One region of the Micromonospora sp. NPDC049102 genome, then DNA from elsewhere that is predicted to be linked to it. Evidence: riboswitches for the same ligand, from Rfam matches in the RefSeq annotation. Region 1 holds a riboswitch; the other holds the start of a gene.
What was found. A riboswitch is a leader RNA that binds a small molecule or an ion and turns the genes downstream of it on or off. The one in region 1 is predicted to bind cobalamin.
Positions count from the first base shown of each region.

Region 2: linked by a shared signal. The riboswitch ahead of ACGFH9_RS06395 (CbtB domain-containing protein) and the one ahead of metE (5-methyltetrahydropteroyltriglutamate--homocysteine S-methyltransferase) in region 1 are both predicted to bind cobalamin.

Region 1 is NZ_JBICTE010000043.1:23,516-31,287, reverse strand. Features, by position in the region: gene ACGFH9_RS28590 (metal ABC transporter permease) at 1-196, shown strand, start outside; gene ACGFH9_RS28585 (metal ABC transporter permease) at 180-1,019, shown strand; gene ACGFH9_RS28580 (metalloregulator ArsR/SmtB family transcription factor) at 1,016-1,324, shown strand; gene ACGFH9_RS28575 (ArsR/SmtB family transcription factor) at 1,623-1,967, shown strand; gene ACGFH9_RS28570 (cation transporter) at 1,967-2,659, shown strand; gene ACGFH9_RS28565 (hypothetical protein) at 2,766-3,461, opposite strand; gene ACGFH9_RS28560 (hypothetical protein) at 3,548-3,919, shown strand; gene metE (5-methyltetrahydropteroyltriglutamate--homocysteine S-methyltransferase) at 3,847-6,111, opposite strand; cobalamin riboswitch at 6,230-6,446, opposite strand; gene ACGFH9_RS28550 (hypothetical protein) at 6,557-7,045, opposite strand.
Region 2 is NZ_JBICTE010000004.1:73,129-80,900, reverse strand. Features, by position in the region: gene ACGFH9_RS06405 (ribonucleotide-diphosphate reductase subunit beta) at 1-567, opposite strand, end outside; gene ACGFH9_RS06400 (ribonucleoside-diphosphate reductase subunit alpha) at 618-2,936, opposite strand; cobalamin riboswitch at 3,128-3,346, opposite strand; cobalamin riboswitch at 3,501-3,640, shown strand; gene ACGFH9_RS06395 (CbtB domain-containing protein) at 3,675-3,878, shown strand; gene ACGFH9_RS06390 (CbtA family protein) at 3,869-4,645, shown strand; gene ACGFH9_RS06385 (histidine phosphatase family protein) at 4,642-5,271, shown strand; gene ACGFH9_RS06380 (hypothetical protein) at 5,397-6,857, opposite strand; gene ACGFH9_RS06375 (dynamin family protein) at 6,854-7,772, opposite strand, start outside.

The sequences.
Region 1 (7,772 bases):
CGCATATGGCGGCCTCCTGGCCAGCTGGACCGCATCGGTCGACTACGGCATCTCCCTGACCTCGGCCTCCGCCGTCGTCCTGCTGCTCGTGCTCGCCTACCTGCTGCTGCTCCCGCTAGGCGCGCTGCGGGCGAGACACCACCACGGGCGGATCGTCTCCGACGCAAGGAGGTCCCCGCATGAACTGGTGGGATGACGCGCTGCACCGGGCCACGGCCGAGGTGCTGCTCGCCGGCGCGCTAGCCGGACTCGTCGGCGTTCACGTCGTGCTCCGCCGACTGTCCTTCTTCACCATGGCACTGACCCACGCCACGTTCCCCGGGGTGGTGGCCGCCTCCATCATCGGCGTCAACATCGTCGTCGGCGGCGTGGTCGCAGGCGCGGTCGTCGCGCTGGGCGTCGCCGCGCTCAGCCGCCACCGAAGCCAGAACACCGCTGCGGCGACCGGCGTCCTGCTCTCCGGTGGCTTCGCGCTCGGCGCCGGGCTCGTCGCCACCCAGAACGGCTTCAGCCGAGACCTGACATCGTTCCTCGTCGGATCGATACTCACCGTCAGCCCGCAGGACCTGGTGACCACCGCCGTGGCGCTCGTCGTCGTCGCGGCCGTCCTGCTGACCTGCGCCCGTCCACTGCGCTACACCGGTTTCGACCGGGCCGGCGCACAGGCGGGCGGCTTCGCCACCGGTGTCTGGGACGTCGTACTGCTGCTCGCCATCCAGGTCGCGGTCGTCACGATCGTCCCCGCCATCGGCACCATCCTCGCCCTCGCCCTGATCGTCGCGCCGGCAGCGGCGGCGCGCCAGTGGTCCAACCGCCTGAGCATCATCACCGCCCTGGCCGTCACGCTCGGCGCTCTCAGCGGGCTCGGCGGCCTGTACGCGTCGAGCCGCTGGGACGTCGCCGCCGGCGCGAGTATCACCCTGACCGCCACTGCGATCCTGGCATTGTCGACCGTGCTGTCCCGGCTGGTCAGATCTCGGCACATGGCCACCGCCCGCCTGCGGGCGTTCCCCGCATGAGCACCGCACATTTCGACGAGACGAGGCGTGCACTGGACCGCGCGGTGGTCGTGCTGCGCGCGATGGCGTATGAGCACCGAATACATATTCTCGTGCTGCTGCAGGACGGCGATCAGACGCCGGCGTCCCTGGCGGAGGCGATGTCCGCGGACTCGACGATCATCGCCCGGCACCTGCGGTACCTCAAGGAGGCCCGGTTGATCCGGCGCAAGCGCCGTGGGCGAGAAGTCACCTACACGCTGCAAGGGGAGGCCACCAGGCGACTCATCACGGAAGTGCTTCACCACGCCCGGCACTCGGCCTGAGCATGGCACGGAGAGTCTTGGGGTCCAGCCTTGCCGCCGCGCGCTGCTCAGGGCCGCCCAAGCTGCACCTTTTCGGCAAGCGGTACGGACTTGACGACCCGGGCGCAAGTGCGTCGCATCGCTCTGTCCGCCCGGTTCGCAGGGGAAATCTGTGCCCGGGTGGAGAAGCTCCTCGAAGCTCCTCGCCGCCCCCTTTTCGTCACCGGGGGCTGTCCCGGACTGCGCTTGCCGGTCTGAACTGGACCGGCTGGCCCACTGCCTCCACTGATAGTACAGCTGTACATTAATACAGCGGAGGATGTACCGTCAGGCGGTGGAAACGCTCACGCACGGACAGGTCCTGGCCCGCTTCGGTCACGCCCTGTCCGACCCGGTCCGGGCCCGGATCCTGCTGGCGCTGCGCGAAGGTCCCGGCTATCCGGCAGACCTCGCCGACCTGCTGGGCACGAGCAGGCAGAACCTGTCGAACCATCTGGCGTGTCTGCGCGGCTGCGGCCTGGTCGTCGCCGTACCCGAAGGCCGTCGGTCGCGCTACGAGCTCGCCGACGCGCGCCTCGCGCACGCTCTGGGTGATCTCCTCGGTCTCGTCCTCGCGGTCGACCCTGCCGCCTGCCCGACCGCCGCGACCGACGACTGCTGCTGATGAGCCTGCCGCGCATCTCGCTGACCGCGGCACCATCGCAGCCGCGACGGGCGGTGCTGATCCGTCGGGTGCGGCTGTTCGTGGCCTTGACCATCACCTACAACCTCATCGAAGCGGCCGTCGCGATCAGCGCTGGGACGATCGCCTCGTCGACCGCGCTGATCGGCTTCGGCCTCGACTCGATCATCGAGGTCGCCTCAGCTGCCGCCGTGGCGTGGCAGTTCTCCGGCCCCGACCACGAACGCCGGGAACGCGCCGCCCTGCGCATCATCGCGATCTCGTTCTTCGCCCTCACCGCCTACGTCGGCGTCGGGTCCATGCGGGCGCTGCTCAGCACCGACCGTCCGGAGCACTCCACGGTCGGCCTGCTGCTCGCAGCCGTGTCGCTGGCGGTCATGCCGATCCTGTCCGCCGCGCAACGCCGCGCCGGCCGGGAACTCGGCTCGGCCTCCGCGGTCGCCGACTCGAGACAGACCCTGCTGTGCACCTATTTGTCCGCCATTCTGCTCGTCGGCTTGGCCGTCAACTCGCTGTTCGGCTGGTGGTGGGCCGACCCGGCCGCCGCGCTGGCCATCGCCGCCGTCGCGGCCAAGGAAGGCCGCGACGCCTGGCGGGGTGACACCTGCTGCACGCCCGCCACGGTGGTAGGTGATTCCACTGCAACCGACTGCGTCGACGGCTGCTGCACCTGACGTCACGACTGGGCGGACACACTCCGCTACAGCGCTGGGCGAAAGCCCGGAAAGAGCACGCCTACTGGTAATTGGCGACGGTCGGAGTGCAGATCGTCCGGAGAGGCTAGGGGTGCGGTGGCAGGGTCGGGCTCCAAGCGGTGCAGGCGCCGTCCCCAGGCGGCGTGGGCGCGGTTCGGATGAGGGCCGGCGTCGGCGAGCCGGTAGCCGTAGGGTGGCCGGCCGCCGAGATGTCGGCCCTGCAACTCCGCCTGAGCACGCATGGCCGCAGTGGTGCGATGCCGCGCCGGGACACCTCCCGCTGGGAGTGCACACCGAGCAGGTCCAGCAACGCCAGCTGCCGCGGGTTGTCGAAGTCCACCGGCCCATAGGTCTCCGGCAGCCACAACTGCAGCCCGTGGCTGAGCAATGTGGGAGTCAACTGTTCAAGCTGCTGGCCGTGGAAGGCGCGCTCGTACTCCCCAACAACGATCGCGTCGAAACCGCGTGCCGAGTCCATCACGGCGTCGAGCAGCCGTGACGCCTGCGGCCGGTCCGGCCAGGGCACTCGGCGGGAGACGCCCTCGTCGAAGAACTCCACCACGATCCGGCCATGACCGGCGACCAGGTCGCCGGCGTGGTCGCGTCGCCACCGGCACGACGACGCCCGATCCTGGAAGTCGACGGTGGACATCCGGCCGTAGAACGCGAAGCGCAGTCCATCCGCAGCCGGGGTGAACCGTTGTGGCCGTAGCTTCCGCTGCCCGGCAGCCCAGGACGAAAGAGTGCTCCGTCCCGGTTTTGCCGCCGCCCTGGTCGCCATAGGACCTCCACGATCGGGAGATGCTTGCGGGGAGGTATGAGTGTTGTTCGTGTAAGCCTGCGGCAGGCGGACAGGGTGTCCGGCTCGTGCGGATGGTGCCCGAGCAGATCGCCTTCGCGGGCGGCCGGTCGTTGCTGCTCGGTCCGGGGGCGCACAGCACCCCACACCTGTGGTCCGTGATCGCCGACCTGGCCCCGGACGTGGTGGTGTTCGGGCCGTGTGGCTTTACGCCCGAACGGACCATCGGCGAGCTGTCCGTGGCGGCCGGATTCCCGCGCTCAACGGGTTTCCGTCGAGGCGGGTTGACCCGCCTGGCCGACGCGGGCATCGGATGCGCGTTGTCGCACGCCACGGTGGGGCGGCGTGCCGCCGCCCCACCGCGCGCTCAGGTAAGAGTGCTGCGGATCTCGGCGGCGCCGCTGACCAGACGGGTCAGGGACTGCTCGACCTCCGGGTAGCCGCGGGTCTTGAGGCCGCAGTCGGGGTTGACCCAGAGCCGGTCGGCGGGCACCGCGGCGACGGCGCGGCGTAGCGCGTCGGTGACCTCCGCCTGTTCCGGTACGCGGGGGGAGTGGATGTCGTAAACGCCGGGTCCGACGCCGCGTTGGTAGCCGGTGGTGCGCAGATCGTCGAGGATCTCCATCTTCGACCGGGACGCTTCGATGCTGGTGACGTCGGCGTCGAGGGCGTCGATCGCGGTCAGGACCTCGCCGAACTCGGAGTAGCACAGGTGGGTGTGGATCTGGGTGGCGTCGGCGACTCCGCTGGTGGCGAGCCGGAACGCCCGGACAGCCCAGTCCAGGTAGGCGCGCTGCTCGTCCCGGCGCAGCGGCAGTGTCTCCCGCAGAGCGGGTTCGTCGACCTGGATGATGCGGATGCCGGCGGCTTCCAGGTCGCGGGCCTCGTCGCGTAGTGCGAGGGCGGCCTGGTTGGCGGTGTCGGCGAGGGGTTGGTCGGTGCGGACGAATGACCAGGCCAGGATCGTCACCGGTCCGGTGAGCATGCCCTTGACCGGTCGGTTCGTCAGCGACTGCGCGTAGGTGGACCAGTCGACGGTCATCGGTCCGGTCCGGGTGACGTCGCCGTAGATGATGGGCGGGCGTACGCACCGGGAGCCGTACGACTGCACCCAGCCGTTGACCGTGGCGGCGAACCCGTCGAGCTGCTCGCCGAAGTACTGCACCATGTCGTTGCGTTCCGGTTCGCCGTGCACCAGCACGTCCAACCCGAGACGTTCCTGCACAGCGATGACGTGGGCGACCTCGGCGCGCATCCGCTCGGCGTAGCCGGTGTCGTCGAGCCGACCGGCCCGGTGCGCCGCGCGAGCCTGCCGCAGCTCCGCGGTTTGCGGGAAGGATCCGATGGTGGTGGTGGGCAGCGGCGGGAGACCCAGTCGGGCCTGCTGAGTGGCGGCCCGTTGGGCGTATGGGCCCCGTCGTACGTGTTCGGGTCGCAACGCGTCCAGTCGGGCTCGGACCCCGTCGTTACGCCAGGCCGCCGGGGTCGCGGGCAGGGCAGGGGGCAGGGCGCCGACACCGTCGCGCAGTGCGCGTCCGAGAGCGACGACCTCGTCGACCTTCTGCCGGGCGAACGCGAGCCGCCCACGCAGGTCCTGGTCCAGATCGGGTTCGGCGGCGAGGTCCACCGGCACGTGCAGCAACGAACAGGTTGTCGACACCGCGACATGGTCGGCTAGAGCGGTCAGTACGGCGCCGGTCGCGGTGGCGGTGCGTAGGTCGGTTCGCCAGATGTTGCGCCCGTCGACCAGTCCAGCGACGATCGTCTTCCCGCGTAGTGGGCCGGCGGCGGCGAGGCGGTTCAGGTTGCCTGGCCCGGCGACCAGATCGATGCCGACCGCCTCGACCGGGGTGCCCAACAGCGCTGGCAACGCGTCGCCGAGGTCACCGAAGTACGACGCGACGAACAACCGTGGGCGGTGCTTCAGGAGGCCGAGCCGGCGGTACGCGGCGCGTAGCGCGGCGATCTCCTGCGGGGTGCGGTCGGCGGCGTACGCGGGTTCGTCGAGTTGAACCCATTCGACGCCGGCACCGGCCAGGGTGCCGAGGATGTCGGCGTAGACAGCGATGAGGTCATCGAGCCGGTCGAACGGTCGGAATCCCTCGGGCGCGTCCTCGGTGGCCTTGGACAGCAGGAGGTAGGTCGCCGGGCCGACCAGCACCGGTCTGGTGGTGACGCCGAGCGCCTTGGCTTCGGCGTACTCCCGTACCGCCTTGTCGGGCCGAGCGGTGAACGGTGTGTCCGGGCCGACCTCCGGCACCAGGTAGTGGTAGTTGGTGTCGAACCACTTCGTCAGCTCCAGCGCCGGCTCGAACTCCGTGCCACGAGCCATGGCGAAGTAGGTGTCCAGGTCACCGAGGCCGAGGCGGCGGAACCGGTCGGGGACCGCGTCGACCAGGACGGTGGTGTCGAGTACCTGGTCGTAGAAGGAGAACGTGTTCGACGGGATCGCGTCCAGACCGGCGTCGCGCAGTGTGCGCCACACGTCTGCGCGAAGGCTGGCGGCAGTTAACTGAAGGGCGTTCGCGTCGATCCGGCCCGCCCAGTAGGACTCGACGGCGTGCTTGAGTTCCCGGTGCGGACCGATGCGGGGATAGCCGAGCACGGTGCTCAGCCCGAACGGTGTGGTCACGGAACAGGTGTCCTTCCCTCGAGGTCGACCACCGACCACACTGGAGGGACACGGCAGGGCACGGACCAACGACCGGGCCTCGCCCTGACCCTCCCGAGAGGTCGACGGCGGCGCACGCGGACGCGTACGCGGTGCGGGCAGGTCTTCGGACTCGTGGGCGTGACCGGGTTGACCGATCTCCTACTGGCCGTCGCTTCCCAGACGCTCACGCGTCCAGTGCGTATGACGGCTGTCGTTCCCACTCACCGCTGCGGGGCAGTCCCGGTTTCCCACCGGGTTCCCTCTTGCGACGCCGCACCGTGACGGTGCGGCGAACCAGCACTGCCGACCATCGTACGGCCTGCGAGCTGATCCTCAGGGCCGCAGTCACAGGCGGATTCCCTGTCGTCCGCCCGCCACCGGACCGGCCGGTAATCCGGGCACCCGGATTCCCGGCCGAGGCCCGCTACGGCGGGGAGATGGACGGAGCCTGCCCGGAGCCGAAGCGCCATCCTTCGACAGTGCCCTGCGCGGGGTTGTAGCTGCTGGCGCCGAGGGTGCTGTAGGACCAGGTGCCGCCGGGTACGGCGTGCCAGTACGACCAGTACGCGCTGGCAGGTGGCGTGTTGACACACGGTTCGGCGGCGGGGAGGGGGTAGCCGTTGATGCGGCAGACGAAGGCCAGCCCCCACCGTTGTGTACCGGTGACGGTGAAGCCGGCCCCCTGCAACGCGGCGAGGCCGGTCGGTGGGTCCCCGAGCCGGCAGCCGGTCTGCGCACCGAGGCCGAAGGCAGTGAGGTCGACCACCACAGTGACGCCCGCCCCCGGCGTACACGCTGCGGCGTGTGCAGCGCGCGGGAGCGGATCGACCGCGACCAGACCGGCGCCGGCGACGACGGCCGCGAGGAGTAGCGCGATCCGTCGGCGAGCCGTCACCCGCGGGGCGGTCACCACGGCGCACACGCCAGGACGGGCGCGGTCGGCTGGGCGCCGGCGGCCGACAGGGTCGCGTACCCGGTGCCCGCCATGCCGGGTGCGGCCTGCGCGGTGGCCCGAACAGCGGTGCTCGCGTCGAACCCCCCCCGAGGTGTACGCGATGGCACCACGATTGGCGGATGCCCCCGTGCAGTTCACCTGCAGGCTGATCAGGTGCTGGCGAGCGCGCAGCCACGGCAGTGATCGCCCGGCGGCGGACAGCGCCTGGGCGGCGAGTCCGGTGCTGTTCGCGTTGGGCACGCCGTTGGTGGAGAACGGGCCGTCGCTGTTCTGCACGGAGACGAGCCACTGCGCCGCCGAGGCCGCGACGAGTGGCCGGTCCGCCGCGAGCAGAGCCTGCACGGCCATCGCTGTGGCGTCGACGTCGCTGACGCAGGTCGCCTGCCCGAAGAGCAGCGGGAAACCGCCGTCGCCGCACCGGCTCGCGGCCAGGAACGTCACCGCCGCCGGTGCGCCCTTGGCGCGGTCCAACGCCAGCGCTGCGAAGGACTGGGTGAACGCGTTGCTGTAGTCGCCGAACGCCGAACGGTCGGAGTATCGACCCGATGGTGTCAGCAGGCCGTTGAGGCGGGTGAGTAGGTCGACCCTGCCGAACGCCGCCGGGTTGAGGCCGCGGACCTGGGCACCGAGGGCGAGTTTCGCTGTCGCGCCCGCGTACGACTCGGTGCCGTCGCCGATGTAGCCG
Region 2 (7,772 bases), on a different contig from region 1:
CGAGCGCAGGAAGTAGACGTACGCGAACGCGCCGTAGAAGAACAGGCCCTCGATGCAGGCGGCGAAGCAGATCAGGTTGAGCAGGAACGCCCGCCGGTCCTCGCGGGTACGCAGCTCCCGCATCTCCTGCAACGAATCGATCCACCGGAAGCAGAACTCCGCCTTGCGACGGATCGACGGGATGTTCTCGATGGCCGCGAACGCCGCGAACCGCTCGGTCTCGTCCGGCACGTACGTGTCGAGCAGGTTGAGGTAGAACTGGACGTGTACGGCCTCCTCGAACAGTTGTCGCGACAGGTAGAGCCGGCCCTCGGGGCTGTTGACGTGCTGGTACAGGTTGAGCACGAGGTTGTTGGCGACGATCGTGTCGCCGGTGGCGAAGAACGCCACGAGGCGGCTGACCAGGTGCCGCTCGGCCGGCGACAACCGGTCCAGGTCGGCGAGGTCGGCGTGCAGGTCGACCTCCTCCACCGTCCACGTGTTGCGGATGGCGTCCCGGAACCGGTCGAAGAAGTGCGGGTAACGCATCGGGCGGAGAGTCAGGTCCATCCCGGGGTCGAGCAGCATGTGCGTGGTCCTCGCGTCGGCGGTGTTGTCGGTGGTGGGGTCGGCGACGGTCACTGACACGCCTCGCACGACTCGGGGTTCTCCAGCGAGCAGGCCAACGCCTCGGCGTCGCCCGTCGACGGCGTGACCACCGCGACGGTCGCCTGCTGGATACGCGTGGCGGGGCGCGAGCGCAGGTAGTAGGTGGTCTTCAGGCCGGACTTCCAGGCGTACAGGTACATCGAGGAGAGCTTGCCGATGGTGGGCGAGGCCAGGAACAGGTTCAGCGACTGGGACTGGTCGATGAACGGCGCGCGGGCGGCGGCCAGGTCGATCAGCGCCCGCTGCGGCAGCTCCCACGCGGTGCGGAACAGCTCCCGCACGTCGGCCGGCAGCTCCGCGACGGACTGCACCGAGCCATCGGCCCGCTTGATCGCCGACCGGATCTGCTCGGTCCACAGACCACGGACCTTCAACTCGCGCACCAGAGCGGTGTTGACCTGGAGGAACTCCCCCGACAGGGTCTCGCGCTTGAAGAGGTTGGACACCTGCGGCTCGACGCACTCGTAGCAGCCGGCGATCGAGGCGATCGTCGCGGTCGGCGCGACCGCCACCAGCAGCGAGTTGCGCAGCCCGTACTCCTGGACCTCCTGGCGCAGCGCGGCCCAGCGCGAGGTCTGCGTACCCTCGACACCCCACAAATCCGGTTGCAGGCGCCCCCGCGCGGCCCGGGTCTGCGCGAACGCCGGGTGTGCCCCGAACCGGCGGGCCAGGTCGGCGGAGGTCTCCAGCGCGGTGAGGTACAGCTCCTCGCTGATCCGCGTGGACAGCTCCCGCGCGGCCGGCGAGTCGAACGGCAGCCGCAGCGCGAAGAACACGTCCTGCAACCCCATCAACCCGAGCCCGACCGGACGCCAGCGGGGGTTGCTCGCCGCCGCCTGCGGGGTCGGGTAGTAGTTGATGTCGATGACCCGGTCGAGGAACGTCACGGCGGTACGGACCGTGGCGCGCAGCCGTTCCCAGTCGATGCCGTCGTCGCTCAGGTGGGCGGCGACGTTCACCGAGCCGAGGTTGCACACGGCGGTCTCGGCGTCGCTGGACACCTCGATGATCTCGGTGCAGAGGTTGGAGAGGTGCACGACGTTGCCCGGCTCGGCCGTCTGGTTGCACAGCCGGTTGGCCGCGTCCTTGAAGGTCATCCAGCCGTTGCCGGTCTGGGCCAGGGTCCGCATCATCTTCCCGTACAGCTCACGTGCCGGCAGCTGCCGCACGTAGCGGCCCTGCGCCTCGGCCGCCCGGTACGCGGCGTCGAACCGCTTCCCCCACAGGTCCGGCAGTTCCGGCACCTCGTCGGGGTCGAACAGCGACCACATCTCGTCCGCCTCGACCCGGCGCATGAACTCGTCCGGGATCCAGTTGGCCAGGTTGAGGTTGTGGGTACGGCGGGCGTCCTCGCCGGTGTTGTCGCGTAGTTGGAGGAACTCCTCGATGTCCGGGTGCCACGGCTCGAGGTAGACGCAGGCCGCGCCCTTGCGTCGGCCGCCCTGGTTGACCGCCGCGACGCTCGCGTCCAGTGTGCGCAGCCACGGCACGATTCCGTTGGACTGCCCGTTGGTGCCCCGGATCAGCGCGCCGCGGGACCTGACCCGGGAGTACGCGATGCCGATGCCACCGGCGAACTTGGACAGGTTGGCGACCTGGGCGTAGCGCGCGTAGATCGAGTCCAGCTCGTCGCGCGGCGAGTCGACCAGGTAGCACGAGGACATCTGCGTGTGCCGGGTGCCGGAGTTGAACAACGTCGGTGAGCTGGGCAGATAGGCGAGGCTGGACATGAGCCGGTAGAAGTCGACCGCTTCGTCGGGCGTACGCGACAGGCCGCAGGCCACCCGCAGCAGCCAGTACTGCGGGGTCTCCAGCACCAGCCTTGACGTGGGGTGACGCAGCAGGTACCGGTCGTAGACCGTGCGCAGGCCGAAGTACTCGAACCGGCGGTCACCGTCGGCGTCGACGGCGTTGTCGAAGTTCTCGGCGTGCGCGTTGACGAACGCGGCGGTCTCGTCGCCGATCAGGCCCTCGGCGTGGCCGGCCCGGATCGCCGCGCTGAACGAGGCGATGCCCTGCCGACGGACCTCCTTGTCGACATAACCGGCCAACAGGCGCGCGGCCAGGCGCGAGTACTGCGGTTCCGCACCGATCATCTCGGCTGCCGTCTGGATGGACAGCCGGTCCAGCTCCGCCGTCGTCGCGCCGTCGTAGAGGCCGCTGATCGTACGGGTGGCGACCCGCATCGGGTCGACGTCGGTCAGGTCGTCGGCCCACCGCTCGACCGCCCGGACGATCCTGTTGACGTCGACGGCCTCGGTGCCGCCGTCGCGTTTGCGGACCTGCATCGGTGTCCGCCGCAGGGCTTCGCCGCTGACCGGTACCACCTCGGTGACTGTCACCACTCACTCCTCGGGAGTTCGAGACCTCACGGCCCTCGGACGCGAGGAGACGGACACCGTCGGACGCCACGCCGGCGCGGCGTGGGTCAGGTGGCGTCAGCCGTCCCACGCGGCCTCGGACCGCCGCACACCCGGGGTCGGGTACGCGGCGCGCTGGCAGGTCTTCGGACTCGCGGGCACGACCGGTACTAGCCGGTCTCCTACTGGCCGTCGCTTCCCAGGCCGATTGGTGGCCCAGTGCTGATGGCGGCGGTCGTTCCCACTCACCGCTGCGGGACAGTCCCGGATTCCCACCGGGTTCCCTCTTGCCTCGACCACTCGGGATGAGCGGCCGAACCAGCTGCGCTCGACACCATATATAGGGGCGGCTGCGTTTGTCACACCCCACATGTCGGGTCCGGGCGTGTCGCGGTCAACGGTGATGGTCACCGTCGATAGCTTCGAGTCGACCGGTGAGCGCACGTCGGGCGGCAGCGCGTCCGGCCGTCGCCGCCGGCTTGACTGAGCCGAACCGGCACCGATACGGTCGATCCACTATCTGCGGCGACGCGAGGGAAGCCGGTGAGAATCCGGCGCGGTCGCGCCACTGTGAGCGGTCCCCACTCGGGGGTCGCGAGCCAGGACGCTCGGTCGTCCGCAGCCTTGCGATGGGGACGCGTCATCCCCGAGGAGGTTCGTGCACGCATGTCCAGCTCCACGTCCAGCCAGCCGCTGGTGCACCCCGCTGTCCCGACCCGTCTGCTGTGGGCGGTCCTGGCCACGGTCGCCGCGCTCGCCCTGCTGACCTACCTCGTCGCCTTCGACCAGGGAGCCGTCTCGCGCAGCGGCATGTACCTGCACGAGTTGATGCACGACGGTCGGCACCTGCTCGGTGTCCCGTGCCACTGACCGGCACCGGCACCGCACCCTCGTTCGTCACGGTCCTGCTGCGCGGCCTGCTCGCCGGCCTGGTGGCAGGTTTGCTCGCCGGAACGTTCGCATACGTCGTCGGCGAACCGCACGTCGAGGCGGCCATCGCCATCGAGGAGGCGGCGGCTGCCACGCACGCCGAATCCTCCGCCGACGGGCACCAGCACGACGAGGACGCCCTGGTCGGCCGGAACGGCCAGCGCGGCGGCCTGTTCCTGGCCACCGGCCTGTTCGGCGCCGCGATGGGCGGCCTGCTGGCCACCGCGTACGTCCTGCTGAGCCGGCGACGCAGGACCGTCGACGATGGGCGGGGCGGTCTGCTACTGGCCGGCGGCGCGCTGCTCGGCGTGGTGATCGTGCCGTTCCTCAAGTACCCACCGAACCCTCCGGCGGTCGGCGACCCGTCCACCATCGACCAGCGCACGGTCACCTACCTGTTGATGGTGGTACTCGGCCTGGTCGCGGTCTGGTCGGGTTCGCTCGGCTACCGCTCGGTCGGCGCGCACTCGCCGGTGTGGCTCCGCGCCAGCGCGGCCGTCGGCGGTTTCCTGCTGGTCACCGTCGTCTCCTACGTGGTGCTGCCGTCGTTCCAGGAGGTCCCCGGCGACTTCCCCGCGACGCTGCTGTGGAGTTTCCGGCTCGCGTCCCTCGGCACCCAGGTGCTGCTGTGGACCGGGATCGGCCTGCTCTTCGCCGCTCTGATGCACCGTCAACGCGCGGTCGCCGAGGCACGACTGGCCGGGTGAGCGCCACCAGCCTGCGGTTGGTCGCCCACGGGCACACCGTCGCTCTTCGGCAGGCCCGTTTCGGCGGGAACGACAGCCTGGACGAGGGCGGCCGGCGCGCCGCCCTCGCCCTGTCCCCCGTCGACCCGTGCCGGCGGACCGGCGACGGCCTTGCCTGCCTGTCCAGTCCCGCGACGGCGGCCGTGCAGACCGCGTACGCCCTCGGCCTGACGCCCGCGGTCGAGTCGGCGCTTGCCGACTGCGACTACGGGGAGTGGGCCGGTCGATCCCTTCAGGACATCGCCGCGACGCGACCCGAGGCGCTGCATGAGTGGCTGACCAGCCCGGACGCGGCACCGCACGGTGGCGAGTCGGTCGCGGCGCTGCGCCAGCGCGTCGGTCGGTGGCTGGACGCCCAGCGTGGCGTCGGTCGAGGGGTCACGGCCGTCACCCACCCGCTCGTGATCCGCGTCGCGCTGGTGCACGCCCTGGATCTGCCACTGGCGACGTACCGGCAGTTCGACGTCGCGCCGCTGGCGATCGTCCGGCTCACCGACCACGGCCGACGATGGCAGCTCCGGCTGAGCGCGCCCCCGTCACCCTCGGCAGTCGACAGAGCCGGTGAGCGACATACCACAGAGGTATGAATATGACTCTGACGTATGTGCCGCACAACCGACATGCCTCGCCGGCGGCGGGAGACCACGGTCGTGTCAATGGGTTGATCGCGGGGAAACGCGCGCCGCAGCGTCCCGGTTGGACTCGTGACCGCTCAGCGACCGCCGGCGGCCAACTCGGCCAGCATGCCCTCGCAGCTGCGCACGACGACCTCCGCCCCGCGCCGCTGGGTCAGCGGTAGCAGCGGATCCTCGGCCCGGTCCCGCCACCGCCACTGGGCGTCGGCCGCGACCTCCCAGAGCCGCTGCGCGGTCGCCCCGTGCTCGACACCGAGCCGGGCCGCCAGGGAGACCCCGTCGCCGCCGACCAGACGCTGTGCCTCGGCGGCCAACTCGGCGTCGAAACCGAGACGCGCATTTCGCAACGCCACCAGCAGGCGTAACTCACGGAACTCGTGCGCGCCCGCCAGGATCTGCTCGATCGCACCGACCAACTCGTCGCTGCCCCGGACCGGCTCGTCACGCACCAGGGACTCCACCGCCGCCAGCGCCGAGCGCGCCTTGAGCGCGTCGCGGCGATCGACGAAACAGCGGGTCATCGACTCGCGCAGCTCGGTGAGCCCACTGCGCCGGATCAGCTCGGCCGACATCGTCACCCGGGTGTCGAACCCGCCGCGTACCAGGGTCGTCGCGAGCCGGATACCGAAGAGGCCGAACCGTTCCAGCAGGCCCGCGCGCACCTCGGGGTCGAGGCGTACCGGAAGCTCGCCACGGACGAAGCGGTCCGCGGAGAGCAGGTGGGCCTCCATCTCGGCGCGGGGCACCCCGGCCAGCGTCGCGAGGGCGACGAAGTCGGACTCGCTGAGCAACCGGCCCGCGAGGCCGATAGCCCCGCTGCACGCCACCACGTTGACGGCCAGCGCGCCCACCCGGGGATCACGGTGGTGCCGGCGGGCCAACTGACGGGCGGTGAGCAACCCGTCGACCCGGCCACCGCCGACCTCGTCCGCCCGGGACAGCACCATGATCACATTCACCGGGGCGGCCTGCGCGACGGCGCTGTCCCGACCGGACTCCACCACCCGCAGATCGCTGTCACGGCCGTCACGGGTCAGGAACAACACCGCGTCCGCGTCGGCCAGGACGCGATCCAGCACCGGCGTGTGCCCCTGGTCGTCGACCGCCGTGAGCGCCGGGGTGTCGATCAGCGTCACCTGCCGCAACGCCCGTGTCGGCCACCGCACCACGATGTCGCGTACCTCCCCGGCCCGCCAACCGAGGTCCACCCGCATACCGGTCGCCGACTTGACCACCGTCAACTCCTGCGGAGGCTGCCCCACCAGGTAGGCGGTGGCCCCCGGCGACGCGCCGTCCTCGTACCAGGTGAACGCGCCGTCGGCGCCCTCGACCGGTGCGACCTCCTCCCCCATCAGCGCGTTGAGCACCGTCGACTTGCCCGCCCGCCACGGGCCGGCGACCGCGATCCGCAGCGGCTGCTCCAACCGCGCGATCTGGTGTCGCAACCGTCCGACGGCCCGCGCGTCGCGCTGGTAGACGTCCAACGCCTGGTGCAACAACCCCCAGGCCGCCTCGTCCAACCGCACCCCGACCGTCATGCCCCGGGCTCCAGCAGCACTGGCGTCGACCGGGTGGCGGTCAGTTGCTGGGACTGCTCGTACAGCGCGGCGAGGCGGGTCATCTTCGACCGGATCTCCCGCTGTCGCTGCTCGCGCAGGGCGACGTCGGTGTCGGCCTCCTGCTTCGCGCTGCGGAACGACTGCACGATCGCCTCCTGCAACTCCTCGGTCAGGGCCGTGAAGTGATCGCGCAGCATCCGTTGCACCTGTCGGGTGGTGTCCCGGCACTCCCGGACCATCCGGACGAAGAACTCGTCGACATGCCGCTGGATGGCGGTCTTCACGGTCGCCTGCCGGCGGCGCAGCATCTGCTTGCTCTCGTCGCGGATGCTCTTGCCACCGAACAGGGCGCCGATGCCGACCGAGACCGGGTTGATCATCGGCATCCCGGCCAGTGTGGTCGCGAGGCCGAACATCAGCATGCCGCCGTACGAGCCCTTCATGCCGGTGAACAGCTTCTGGCCGGTCGTGAACCGGTCGACCCTCGGCCGTTCCAGATCCGGCAGCCGGTCACCGAGATCCTCCGGCATCGTCATCGACCAGGGCGGCAGCACGTCGTAGCCGTACCTGTCGAAGTGCGAGGCCACCCGGCGGGCGATCCAGTCGCAGCGCTGGACCAGCCAATCGTGGTTGGCTTCCGCGGCCTCGACCAGACTGCGCGCCAACCACTCGTCGAAGGTGTCCCAGGCGACGAGCGGGTCGGCCGTGTCGAACGCCTCGTCCACCGTACGCAGAATCTGGCGGGTCCGGTCCCGCAGGTCGTACTCGATGTCGGAGAGCAGGTCGGCGATCTCGTCGGTGAGGGTGTTCTGCCAGCGGGTGGAGCAGCGACGCAGCTCGTCGACCTCGCGCTGGGCCGCGTGCAGCCGCGAGATCGGCCCGGACTGCTCCTCG